One region of the Stenotrophomonas sp. Steno-Z4 genome, then DNA from elsewhere that is predicted to be linked to it. Evidence: predicted binding sites of a transcription regulator. Region 1 holds the regulator's gene; each other region holds the start of a gene.

What was found. Region 1 encodes FliA, which starts transcription of late flagellar genes. Its sites were predicted from a motif close to TAAAGTTTNNCNNNCNNNGGCCGATAA; they were not measured.
Region 2: the regulator FliA is predicted to act here: its motif matches at 2,216-2,242, upstream of AC06E7_RS10910 (methyl-accepting chemotaxis protein).
Region 3: the regulator FliA is predicted to act here: its motif matches at 2,217-2,243, upstream of AC06E7_RS04680 (methyl-accepting chemotaxis protein).

What each region holds. Positions count from the first base shown of each region.
Region 1 is NZ_JBWJPC010000007.1:209,329-213,601, forward strand. It holds gene AC06E7_RS16580 (chemotaxis protein CheA) at 1-863, opposite strand, end outside; gene AC06E7_RS16585 (protein phosphatase CheZ) at 868-1,482, opposite strand; gene cheY (chemotaxis response regulator CheY) at 1,482-1,874, opposite strand; gene AC06E7_RS16595 (RNA polymerase sigma factor FliA) at 1,891-2,637, opposite strand; gene AC06E7_RS16600 (MinD/ParA family ATP-binding protein) at 2,634-3,521, opposite strand; gene AC06E7_RS16605 (AAA family ATPase) at 3,508-4,273, opposite strand, start outside.
Region 2 is NZ_JBWJPC010000004.1:23,053-27,325, forward strand. It holds gene AC06E7_RS10900 (bifunctional diguanylate cyclase/phosphodiesterase) at 1-495, shown strand, start outside; gene AC06E7_RS10905 (hypothetical protein) at 640-897, opposite strand; gene AC06E7_RS10910 (methyl-accepting chemotaxis protein) at 996-2,186, opposite strand; gene hflD (high frequency lysogenization protein HflD) at 2,337-2,951, opposite strand; gene mnmA (tRNA 2-thiouridine(34) synthase MnmA) at 2,948-4,087, opposite strand; gene AC06E7_RS10925 (NUDIX hydrolase) at 4,084-4,273, opposite strand, start outside.
Region 3 is NZ_JBWJPC010000001.1:1,045,515-1,049,787, forward strand. It holds gene AC06E7_RS04680 (methyl-accepting chemotaxis protein) at 1-2,188, opposite strand, end outside; gene AC06E7_RS04685 (cysteine hydrolase family protein) at 2,337-3,023, opposite strand; gene AC06E7_RS04690 (GlxA family transcriptional regulator) at 3,117-4,088, shown strand; gene AC06E7_RS04695 (SDR family oxidoreductase) at 4,047-4,273, opposite strand, start outside.

The DNA of each region.
Region 1 (4,273 bases):
CGCATCACCGCCGACTGCAGGCGCGCGGTGGCGATATCCAGCGTGGACACGGCGCGGTCCAGTTCTTCGTCGTGCAGGCGCGCACGCAGGGTCTTGAGCCGGTTGCGCGACAGCACCAGTTCGCCGATCAGGTTGACGATGGCATCCAGGCGCTTGGTATCCACGCGCACGGTGTGTTCGGCTTCGGCCACCGGCTTGTTGGCGGCCGGCTTGGCCGGGGCCGGAGCGGCGACCGGGCGCGGTGCGATGGCCGGGGCGGGTGCCGCTGCGGCCACGCTCTGCGCGCCGGGAGCGGCGCCGCCATGCAGCTGGTCGAGCAGCGCTTCGAATTCGTCTTCGCCGATCAGGCCATCGTCGTTCTTTTTCGCCACGGCAGTGGGAGCCGCGCCGCCGTGCAGGGTATCCAGCAGGGCTTCGAATTCATCGTCGGTGATCAGGTCGCCGCTGGAGGCGGCCGCCGTCGCGGCCGGTGCCGGCGTGGCCGGTCCGTTGACGTCGAACTGCGCGATCAGTTCCGGCGGGGCATAGCCCGGCTCGGTGCCGGCGGCCACCGAATCCAGCATCGACTGCAGGTAATCCAGCGACTGCTGGCCGGCGTCGAAATGGTGGGCCTGCAGCACGGCCTGGCCCGAGCGGGCCATGCCAAGGGTTTCTTCGGCGGCGTGGCACAGCTCGACCATGGCCTGGATGCCCAGGAAGCCGGCACCGCCCTTGAGCGTGTGGAACCCGCGGAACACCGCGTTGAGCTGGTCGCTGTCCTGGGGCGACTGCTCCAGCGACACCAGCTGTTCGCCGAGGCGATCCAGTATCTCCTGGGCCTCGAGGATGAAGTCTGCAGCAATGTCGTCTGGAACAGCACTCATGGTTTCAAAGCCCCAAATCGGAAAGCAGGTCGTCGGCGTCGACCTGTGACACCTGATGGCGGTCCAGGCCGCTCACGGCCGGACCGGCCAGCCCGTTGTCGCGCTTGTGCGCGCTGTCGTCCGGCGGCGGCAGGCCGAGCGCGCCGAAGCCTTCGTGCACGCGGCGCACGATGCCCACCACGCGGCGGATGATCTGCCCGGTGAGATCCTGGTAGCTCTGGGTGAGCGCGATCTCGGTGAGGTTGTGGCGGATGCGGTCCAGCTGCTGGTCCTGGTCCGGGCTCAACCCGTTGGCACGCAGCTGCTCGGTGAGCGCGCGGCATTCCTCGGCCAGGTCCAGGGTGCGGTGGGTGGCCTGTTCGGTCATCGCCACCACGTGGTCCAGGCGCGCGCAGGCATCGTCCAGCTCGCCGGCTTCGCTGGGCAGGGTGGGCAGTTCGCCCAGCGCCTGGCCCAGTTCGCGGGCAAGCCGGTTCAGCCCGGCCATCATCGGCTGGGTGCGCAGCGCGGCCAGGGCGTCGATTTCCCGGCGCCAGCCCGCTTCGTCGCCGCTTTCCAGCGCAGCCAGGGCATCCTGCAGGCGCTGCACCAGCGCCGATTTGTCGCGAAGGGTTTCCATCACGCGCTGGCCGCCAGGCGCTCGAAGATCTTGCCGAGCTTTTCTTCCAGGGTCTGGGCGGTGAACGGCTTGATGATGTAGCCGTTCACGCCGGACTGGGCGGCTTCAATGATCTGCTCGCGCTTGGCTTCGGCGGTGACCATCAGCACCGGCAGGGTCTTGAGCTTGGCGTCGGCGCGGATCGCCTTGAGCAGGTCGATACCGGTCATGACCGGCATGTTCCAGTCGGTGACCACGAAATCGAACGACTGGCTCTGCAGCAGGGCCAGCGCGGCATGCCCGTCCTCGGCTTCGGCCGTATTGGTGAAGCCCAGATCGCCCAGCAGGTTCTTGACGATACGACGCATGGTCGAGAAGTCGTCGACGATCAGGATACGCATGTTCTTGTTCAAAGCACTTTCCTCGGTATCAAGTGTTCTCGAGGCCGGCGTCGGCCGCCTCGAAGATCTTCAGTCGGCCACGCAGGCGCAGCACTGCCTGGCCATGGATCTGGCAGACGCGCGACTCGCTGACGCCGAGCACCGCGCCGATCTCTTTCAGGTTCAGCTCCTGCTCGTAGTACAGCGACAGCACCAGCTGTTCGCGTTCGGGCAGCAGGCCGATCGCATTGCCCAGTTCGCGGCCGAACTCGCCGCGCTCCAGCACCTGCTGCGGGGTCGGGCCGCCCTGGGCGACGGTATCCAGCTCGCCCTGGTCTTCGATCCGCGATTCCAGGCTCAGCACCTGGCCACGCGCGGCGTCTTCCATCAGGCGCAGGTAGTCGGGCAGCGGCATGTCCATCGCGGCGGCCACTTCGGTGGCGCTGGCGGCGCGGCCGGTGGTCTGCTCCAGCCGGCGGATGGTGGACGCGGCGTCGCGGGCACGGCGGTGCACCGAACGCGGCACCCAGTCGCCGCGGCGGATCTCGTCGATCATCGAGCCGCGGATGCGGATCGAGGCGTAGGTTTCGAACGAGGCGCCCTGGTCGGCGTCGTAGCTGCGCGAGGCCTCGATCAGGCCCATCATCCCGGCCTGGATCAGGTCGTCGACTTCAACGCTGGCCGGCAGGCGTGCGGCCAGGTGGTGGGCGATGCGCCGGACCAGGTCCGAGTGCTGGGCAATGCACTCGTTGGCAGCGGCGCGCTGCACCTCTTTGTATTGTGCGGCGCCTTTCATGCGGTCACCCCGCGTTGCTTGAGGATGCGTTCCAGGAAGAATTCAACGCCGCCGCGCGGCTCGGTCGGGGCCTGCCAGCGGGCGGTGCGCCGGGCGATCTCGGCGATCGCCTGCGCCGACGGGCTGGACGGGTAGGCCTTCACCACCGGCTGCTGGCGCTGCACCGACAGGCGCAACCAGTCGTCCTGCGGCACGCAGCCCAGGTAGTTCAGCGAGACATCGGCCAGGAACTTGTCGCAGACCCGGCTCAGCTTTTCGTAGAGCACGCGGCCTTCGTTCGGATCACGCACCATGTTGGCGACCACCTGGATGCGGTCCACGCCACGTTCGCGCGAGAGCACCTTGATCAGCGCATAGGCGTCGGTGATCGAGGCCGGTTCGTCGCAGACCACCACCACGGTGTCCTGGGCGGCCTGGCAGAAGGTGAGCACCCCGTCGGTGATGCCGGCGGCGGTGTCGACCACCATGAAGTCCAGATCGCGTTCCAGTTCGGAGAACACGTTGACCAGGCCCACGTGTTCGGCCGGCTGCAGTTCGGCCATGTGGCGGCGGCCGGACGCGGCCGGCACCACCAGCACGCCACCCGGGCCTTCCAGGATCACTTCATCCAGCGTGCAGCGCCCGGCGACCAGGTCGGCCAGGGTCAGCTTGGGCTGCAGGCCCAGGATCACATCGATGTTGGCCAGGCCCAGGTCGGCATCCAGCAGCAGCGTGCGCTTGCCCATGTCGGCCAGCGCCACGGCCAGGTTGGCCGACACGTTGGTCTTGCCCACGCCGCCCTTGCCGCCGGTGACGGCGATGGTGCGGACCGGGCCCAGCGGCTGGCTGCGGGTGGCCGACAACGGGAAGGTCCTGGTCAGGTTTTCATACTCACGCGACGGCATGGTTCAACTCCGGGTTGCAGGGCATATCGGCCGCGCGGCGCAAATCTTCAAGGCGAAGTACAAGATTGGCTGCACTGGCCCGGTGCAGGTCTTCGGGAACGTCCTGGCCATCGGTGACCCAGGTGATCGGCAGGCGGTGGTCGACGGCCACCGACAGGGCGGTACCGAAGCGGCCGGTCTCGTCCAGCTTGCTCAGCACCACGCCCTGCGGGTTGGCGCCGCTGAAGCGGCGGACCACCTCGTCCATGTCGCCGAAGCTGGTGTTGGCCGGGAGCACCAGCAGGGTGCGGATCTGCGGGGCGGCGCGCAGCCACTGCAGCTGGGCGGCCAGGGCGCGGTCACGCGGGCCCAGGCCGGCGGTGTCGATCAGCACCAGCTTGTAGTCCTTCAGGCGCTCCAGCAGCTGGGCCAGGTCGCTGCCACTGTTGGCTTCATGCACCGCGATGCCGAGCTGGCGGCCGAAGCCATACAGCTGTTCGCGGGCGCCGATGCGGGCGGTATCGGTGGTGACCAGGGCCACGTCGCGGGCGGCGTGGGCTTCGGCGAAGCGCGAGGCCAGCTTGGCGATGGTGGTGGTCTTGCCGGCACCGGTGGGGCCGACCAGGGCGATCACGCCGCCGGCTTCCAGCGGGTCGACCGGGGCGATCGGCAGCTTCTTGGAAAGCAGCCCCAGCATCAGGCCACGGCCACGGTGGGCTTCGGTGTCCAGCGGGATCTGCAGGGCCACGTCGCGGCAGATGCCGGCGTCGAAG
Region 2 (4,273 bases), on a different contig from region 1:
GACATCTGCCACGCCCATGGCTGGGCACCGCAGCGGCTGGAACTGGAGCTGACCGAATCGGCGCTGATCCGCGACACCGACGTGCTGCGGCATTGTTTTGATGTGCTGGAGCGGCACGGCGTGCCGCTGGCGGTGGACGACTTCGGTACCGGCTTCTCCAACCTGCACTACCTCAACCGTTTCCCGGTGGGCCGCCTGAAGATCGACCGCAGCTTCGTGCAGGGCATGCTCCACGATGCCGGTACCGCCGAGGTGACCCAGGCCATCGTGCACCTGGGCCACGCCCTGGGCATGAAAGTGGTGGCCGAAGGCGTGGAAACCGAGCAGGAAGAAGCGATGCTGCGCCGCCAGGGCTGCGATGAGATCCAGGGCTACCTGTATTCGCGCCCGCTGACCCCGCGTGACCTGGCCCAGTGGCTGAAGCACGGTGGCGGACAGATGCAGGCGATTCCCGCCCAGGCGGGTGACGCGTTGCGGATTCCGGTCGCCCCCTGAAGGGGCGTGGGCCGGCCAACGGCCGGCGCTACCGCTGTCCGTTGCCCGTTGATGATCCCGATGCCGTCGTGTCCATGACCGTTGACCGGCCTGTGGTGGGTTGATTCCGATCCACGGATTGTTACGGGCTCATCGGGACCCGTATCAACCAATCCTTTCTCCGCTCCATCCCAGGTCCCACGCCAATCCCGCCAATGCGGGATCCAGCGGCGTTGCCGCCGGTGCCGTCGCCATCATTCCCGCCAGTTCCCGTTGCGCCTGTTGTTCCAGCGCCGCCAACAGCGCACGCCCGCTCTTCGGCACTACGGGCGCCAGAGCAGGGGGCATGACGTCGCCCGCAGCGTCGGGCGACGCGCCGTTACCGGCAGGAATCAATTGGGAGGGGGCGGCGTTCAACAACATGCGGCAGTCTTCAGCAGATGGGTCAGGGCGCTACACGCACGAAAGCCCCGGCAATGCCGGGGCCCTCGTGGAATGCCGTTGCCGGCACGAATGGCGGGTCAGAACAGTTCAACCGCACCGGCTGCCATGCTCTGCTGGCTCACTGGCTTGTGCGGCGGGCGTTCCCATTCGCTGCGCATTTCGCGCAGGCGGTTGCCGGTACGCTGCAGCGCGGTGGCCACTTCGGCATCGAACACGCCGCCGTTACGGTGCAGCAGCTCCTGCAGGCCGACCGCTTCACGGTTGATCGAGGTCAGGCGGTCCAGGTGGGTGTGCACGCCGCCCAGGGCCTGGGTGGCGATGTCCTCGAACTGCAGGGCGCGCACGGCTTCGGCCACGCTGCTGTCGATGGCACGGCCGCACTCGGAGATCTCGCGCATGCCTTCGCCCAGCGACGCATTGATCTGCGCCACGTTGTCGAGCATGGCCGCCGCTTCGTGACGCGCTTCGCGGGAGCGGTCCATGTCCCGCGAGGCCATGTTGGACACCGTCTCGCGGACCTTGGCGATGGCGTCCTTGGAGCTGTGCGCCAGCTTGCGGATCTGCTCGTTGAAGGTGGTGGAACGCTCGGAGAGGTTGCGCACCTCGTCGGCCACCACTGCGAAGCCGCGACCGGCTTCACCGGCACGGGCTGCTTCGATGGCCGCGTTCAGCGCCAGCAGGTTGGTCTGGTCGGCGATCGACTTGACGTCTTCCAGCAGCGCGAAGATGCCATCCAGGTGCTGCGCCATCTGGTCGATGTGCTGCACGGTGTTGCTGCTCTGGCCGCTGACCTGTTCCAGCGCTTCCACCAGCTGTTCCATGCGGTGGCTGGCGTGCTGGGCGAAGCGGGCCACGTCGACGCCGGCGCCGCCGTCTTCACCGGCGCGGTCGACGATCCGGGCCAGTGCCTGGCTCTGCTGGCGGGACTTGCGGTTCATGGCATCGAAGCTGCCACCCAGGCCGGCCACGGCCTGGCGGATCAGGTCACGGGCGCGTTCGATTTCGCCACGCGAACCGTCGATTTCGTTGCCGACGAACGAGCGCAGCTCGGTCAGCAGCTGGTCCTGTTCCCGCATCATGCGGGCATGCTCGGGCGAGCGCTGGGTCTGGGCGCGGGCGGTCCACCACGCGAACCCCAGCCAGCTGAGCGTCATCGTGGTCAGGATCGCCCAGCGCAGGGCGGCCGGCCATTCAAAGCCGATGGCGAAGGGAAGCAGCAGGGTCAGGACCAGGGGGGCGGCCAGACTAGTGAAGAGGCGTGAGTACATGGACGTTCTCGGGGAGGTGCACGGATGATGTATCGGCCGTACCCCCGTTTGCTTTAGGCATGGCGCACTTTTTTGTGCGCCGGCAGGTGACGACCGTTGGTCGTGAGCCCGTCCCGGTAGGTGACGACCGTTGGTCGTCACTCCTTTCCGTCAGCGAAGCTGACGGTCAACAGCGTCAATCATCGCCTTGCGCGAGATCAGGAAATCCCAGTACTGGCCGCCGGTCTGGCGCCACAGCACCGCCGAACGCACCGCCGCCAGCAGCAGCGCGCGGATCTCGGCCACCACCCCGGCCTGGCCCAGGTAGTGCGGGTTGCCCTGGACCATCACCCGCGGTTTGAGGTGGCTGATGGTGTCGGCATACAGTCCGCCCAGGCTGGACAGCACGTCCGGGTGGGCGCTGTCGTTCAGCTCGGCGGCCTGGCGCTGGGCACGGGCGATGCCCTGGCTGACCTGCTCGACCACGGCGTCCTCGCGCACGAAGCGGCGCTCCAGCTGCAGCACGGCCAATGCCAGCCGCGGCAGGATCTCGTCCTGGCCCTGGTTGCGGAAATAGTTGTGCAGCAGGCGCAGGCCCGGGGCCAGGTTGGCGGCGCTGCCGTAGATGGCCTGCGGGCTGTCAGCGTCGATCCGGAACACGCTGTCGATGGCGGTGCGGACCACGCTGGCCTCGGAATGGCCGGTTTCGGCGATGCGGCGCACCTGCTGCAGCGCCTGGGCGATGCCAGCCAGGGCAAGGACGCGGTCGTCGACGGAAAAACTCATGCAGCAGATACCTCGAAGGGGGAAGGGGCGGTGCGCAGGCGCTGCTCCAGCGGCGCATCGGTGGCGGCGATCACCGCGCCACCCAGGCAGACCTCGTCGTCATACAACACCAGGGATTGCCCGGGGGTGACGGCACGCTGTGGCCGCGCGAAACGCACGTCCACGCTGCCATCGTCGCGCACCCGCACCGTGCAGGGCTCGTCCGGCTGGCGGTAGCGGGTCTGCGCGGTGCACTCGAATTCGCGCGCAGGCGGTGCGCCGGCGATCCAGTGGGCAATTTCCGAATGCAGGCGGGTCGACTGCAGCCACGGGCTTTCCCGGTCCTGGTCCACGTACAGCACGTTGCTGGCCACGTCCTTGCCCACCACGTACCACGGGGCCGCTGGGCGGCCCCGCACGCCGCCGATGTTCAGGCCTTCGCGCTGGCCCAGGGTGAAATAGAACACCCCGGGGTGCTCGGCGATGCGGTTGCCGTCCGGGTCCTGGATCTCACCGGTACGCGCCGGCAGGTAACGGCCCAGGAACTCGCGGAAGTCCCGCTCGCCGATGAAGCAGATGCCGGTGGAGTCCTTCTTGGCGTGGGTCGGCAGGCGCGCATCGCGGGCAATGCGGCGCAGGTCGTTCTTCTGCAGGTCGCCGATCGGGAACAGGGTGGCGGCCAGCTGGGCCTGGCCCAGCTGGTGCAGGAAGTAGCTCTGGTCCTTGCTGCGGTCGGCACCGCGCAGCAGTGCCCAGCGCCCGCCCACCTGGGCCACGCGGGCGTAGTGGCCGGTGGCGATGCGTTCGGCGCCCAGCTCGCGGGCCGCGTCCAGGAAGTGCTTGAACTTCACTTCGCGGTTGCACAGCACGTCCGGGTTGGGGGTGCGCCCGGCCGCGTATTCGGCCAGGAAGTGTTCGAACACGCCCTGCCAGTATTCGCTGGAGAAGTCGCGGAAGTGGAACGGAATGTCGAGCAGGCCGCACACGGCGACCGCATCGCGGCGGTCGTCTTCGGCGCGGCAATCGCCGCTGCCGTCGTCGGCCCAGTTCTGCATGAACAGCCCGGCCACCGGCTCGCCCTGCTGGACCAGCCGCCAGGCGGCCACGGACGAATCCACGCCGCCGGAAACGCCGACCATGATGCGCGGGGTGCTCATGCAACCTCCTTCACGATCAACAACGGGTGGCGCTGGCCGGCCAGGAAGTCGGCAACGACCTCCCAGACCAGCGGACTGCGCAGCCGCGAGGGCTCGGCCTGCAGCTCGGCCGGGTCCAGCCACAGCGCGCGCAGGATGCCGGTGTCCAGCGGTCGGGCCGGGTCATGCGAGATCGGCTCGGCCGCG
Region 3 (4,273 bases), on a different contig from region 1:
CGGCATCGGCGCTGCGCTGGGCCAGCAGGCGTACTTCGCCCGCTACCACCGCGAAACTCCGGCCCTGCTCGCCGGCCCGTGCGGCTTCCACCGCAGCGTTGAGGGCAAGGATGTTGGTCTGGAAGGCGATGCCGTCGATCACCCCGGTGATGTCGCCGATGTGCCGTGAGGAGGCGGCGATGTCGTGCATCGTGGACACGACCTGTGCCACCGCGTTGCCGCCCTGCCCCGCAATGGCAGCGGCATCCATCGCCAGCTGGTTGGCCTGCTGCGCCGAATCCGCGTTCTCGCGCACGGTTGCAGTGAGTTCCTCCATGGAGGACGCGGTTTCTTCAAGATGCGCCGCCTGCCGTTCCGTGCGTTCGGCGAGGTCACGGTTGCCGGCCACGATTTCACCAGCCGCGCCGTTGATCGCCGCGGTGGCGTGCTGGATGCGCGCCACGATGTCGGCCAGCTGTGCCACGCTGGCGTTGGCATCGTCGCGCATCTGCGCGAACACGCCCTGGTAGTCACCCTGCATGCGGACGCCCAGGTCACCGTGCGCCAGCCCGGACAGCAGCGCCTGCAGCCCGGCCAGGTTGCCCTGGAAGGTATCCAGCAGGCGGTTGATGCTCACCGCCAAGGTCAGCACGAAACCCTGCTTGTCGTTCACCGCGATACGCGCCTGCAGCTGACCCTGCGCGGCGGCGTCCACCAGCGCGGCCACTTCGGTTTCGACCGTGGTTTCCAGCGCGCGGCTGCGCCATTCCACCGCGGCTCCCAGCAACTGGTCGTGGTCGAGGATGGGGTTGAGTACCAGCTGATAGCGGATTCCGCCCTGCTCGATCTCGTGTGCACTGGCATGGCCGCGCTGCAGCTGCGCGGCGACGCCCGCAAACACCGGATGCAGCACCTGCGCCGGTTGGCCCTGCCACTGGCTGGGCGTGCAGCCCAACGCAGTGCACAGCGCATGGTTGAGGAAGCCGATGCGGCCGTCAGGCTCCAGCACCATCAAGCCGGTCTGGGCACTGTCCAGGGCCTGGCGCGCACGGGTGTTGTCGCGCGCGGCGGCCCGCTCGGCCTCGATCCGGCCGCGCAGCCGTTCCTGCATATGTCGCAGGCGTTGCGCCAGCTGGCCGAACTCATCGTGCGGGTTATGCACGACCAGCACCGTATCCAGCCGGTCCTCGGCGATGTCCTCGGCGAAGCGCAACGTGTTGGCAATCGGGCGTTGCACCGCCTGCAGGGTCAGCAGCAGCGTGGCGATCAGCAACGCAGCCACCAGCAGCAGCGTGACCGCGAACACCACCGTCATCGCCCTCGCCTGCGCCTGCAGGCGCCCACGCGCGGCCTCCAGGGCCATTGCCTGCGCACGCTGCACCTGCTCGAGCGACGGCGCGATCTGTGCAGCGGTATCGGCCAGCGACTGCGCTTCCACATCCAGCCCGACCCGCGCGGCGGTGTAGCCAAGCAGTGCACCCTGGTAGCTGTCCATCGCGGTGCGAAGCGCGTCCTGTGCGCCCGCCGGCACGCCCGGCGCTGCCAGCGCCAGTTCGAACGGCAGCTTGGCTTCGCTGGCGCGGTCGGCATGGGTGGAATCGCCAGTGAGCAACAGCAGCGCTTCCTGACGGCGGATGGCCTGCCACTGGGCGTCCAGTGCGGGTTGTTGCAGGGGGGCCAGCTCGGCCTCCATCGCAGCAGCGGCGGCCTCCAGCTGCGCGCGCAGCCCGGCCTCGCCCCTTCCCATTTCATCCACGCGTGCATTCAGCGCGTTGATCCCCTCGGCAAACTCGCCGATGCGGGTGGCCAATGCCCTGAGTGAAGCCGCATTGCCGTTGGCGGCGGCGGTGCGCTGCAGTGCCTCCAGCGACACCTGCAGGCGCTGGCGTGCCTGCTGCAGCGCCTCCCGGTCGGCATCGTCGAAGCTCGCTGCGTAGCGGGTCTGCAGGCGGCGGGCATCGGCCACCTGGGTGCCCAGTGCCGCCATCAGGCTGGTCGCCTGCTGATGGGAGGCGAAGGTGTCGGCGGCGCGTTCGCTGTTGTACCTTGTCCAGGCGTAGACGGCGGCCACCAGCAGCAGGCCCGCTGCACAGGCCACCAGGCTGATTTTCAGCTTGCGCGCCACGCTGAGCCGGCGCAGCGATGACAGCCAACGCAACAGCGTGCGCCAGGCGGGAAGGGAACTACCACGGCGGGGAACGGCCGACATCACGTACTCCAGGCGGAATGACGCATCGATATCGGCCGTATCTGCATGGACTTTAGGGTTTGCTGCACGCCCTGCCCGACGCGTTGTGCGGTGGACACGTTGTAGCGCGCGCAGGCGACCGTACGATGACGGCCGCCCACGCCATTGCTCAGTGCTGCACCGGCAACGCCAGCACCGCCTCGGTCGACATCACGCTGCCGAAGGCATCGGCGATTTCAGTCAATGCCGCGCGGTGCAGCAGCTCGGCCGGCAGCGTGCCTTGCCCAGGCAGCGCCTGGATGCTCCGGGTGGCGACCGCATCGGACGCCACGATCACCTCGTACCCCCGCGGCACCGCATCACGCGCAGCACCGGCCACGCAGGCGTGCGTCATCAGTCCGCTGATGAGCAGGGTGCGGATGCCTTGGGCCTTCAGCTGATCATCCAGGTCGGTACTGGCGAAAACGCTGACCGTTCGTTTGCTTACCAGGTGGTGGCGCGGGCCGGGCTGCATGCCGGCGATCAGGGCGGCACCTTCAGTGCCTTCGGCGAAGACCGGTGCCGCCGCCGGGTTCAGGTGCTGCACGTGGTACACCGCAATCCCGTTGGCATCTGCCATCCGCACCAGCGCCTGCGCGTTGGCCAGCGCGGCAGCGCCATCGGGAATGGGCAGGCGCCCACTGTAGTACTCGTTCTGGAAATCGATCACCAGCAGCGCGGCGCTGCCGGCGTCCAGCGTCTGTGGGGGAACCGCACCGCCCAGCGCGCGCAAGGTGGGCGCCTCGGCATCAGGAATCGCGGTAGCCGGGGCCGTCAGGCTCATGCCGGCGAGCAAAGAAAGGATCATGGCGTTCATTCGTGAACTCCGTTGGGGAATGAGCCAGCATTGTTGGGGACCCCCGGCGCGGCCGACAGTGGCCCGAATGCCATTCCCTGCTAGGATCGGGCCATGCTGCCAGACCACCACCCGCACCACGTCGTCGTGGTCGCCTACCAGCAGATCAGCCCCTTCCACCTGGCCGTGCCGTGCACGGTGTTCGGCGAGGACCTGGCCCGGCTCGGCGCACCGCGCTACCGCGTGACCGTGTGCGCCGCCGAACCCGGCCCGCTGCAGACCCCGGCCGGCTTCAGCCTTGGCATCGCGCATGGACTGGAGGCCCTGGCCGAGGCGGACACCATCGTGGTGCCGGCCTGGCGCGACCCGGCTGAACCGGCGCCCCCGGCGCTGCTGGAAGCGCTTCACGATGCCCATGCGCGTGGCGTACGTCTGGTCGGGCTGTGCCTGGGCGCGGTGGTGTTGGCGCAGGCCGGCCTGCTGGACGGTCGTCGTGCCTCTACCCACTGGGTGTTCATGGATGACGTGGCTGCACTGCACCCGCGCGTGCAATTGCAGCGCGACGTGCTCTACGTGGAAGACGGCACGCTTTTGACCTCCGCAGGTACCGCAGCAGCCATCGACTGTTGCCTGCACCTGGTGCGGCAGGACCACGGTGCCGAGGTTGCCAGCCGCGTGGCACGGCGCATGGTGGTGGCCCCGCATCGCCAGGGTGGGCAGGCGCAGTACATCGAGCAGCCCCTGCCGGTGACCTGCGGCGACGACAGGCTGGCAGCCGTGCTCGAGTGGGCCGCGTTCCATCTTGCCGAACCGCTGGGCATCGATGCGCTGGCCGACCGCGCCCGGATGAGCCGACGCACCTTCACCCGCCATTTCCGCGCCGCCACCGGCACCACCTTCAACCAATGGCTGCTGGAACAGCGGCTGGCACGTGCGCAACGCCTGCTGGAAACCAGCGACAGCTCGCTGGACAGGGTGGCCCAGCACGCAGGCTTCGGCTCCACGGAGTCACTGCGTAGTCATTTCAGCCGCGCGTTTGGCGTGTCACCCGCTGCTTACCGGCGTAAGTTCCACGCTGTCACCTAGCGGATCGGGAAGATTGACGCGCGGCCGGTTGCCAGGCAGGTGGCTGGCCAGCCAATCGATGAAACGCGTAGTACCCAACAGCGCGCCCGGCTCGGGGGTCAGCGTGGCATCTTTCAACAGCGCACCGTAGTAGCGCGCCTCCGGATCTGCCACGACCGGACGCTGGTCCTGGTTGAAGTACATCA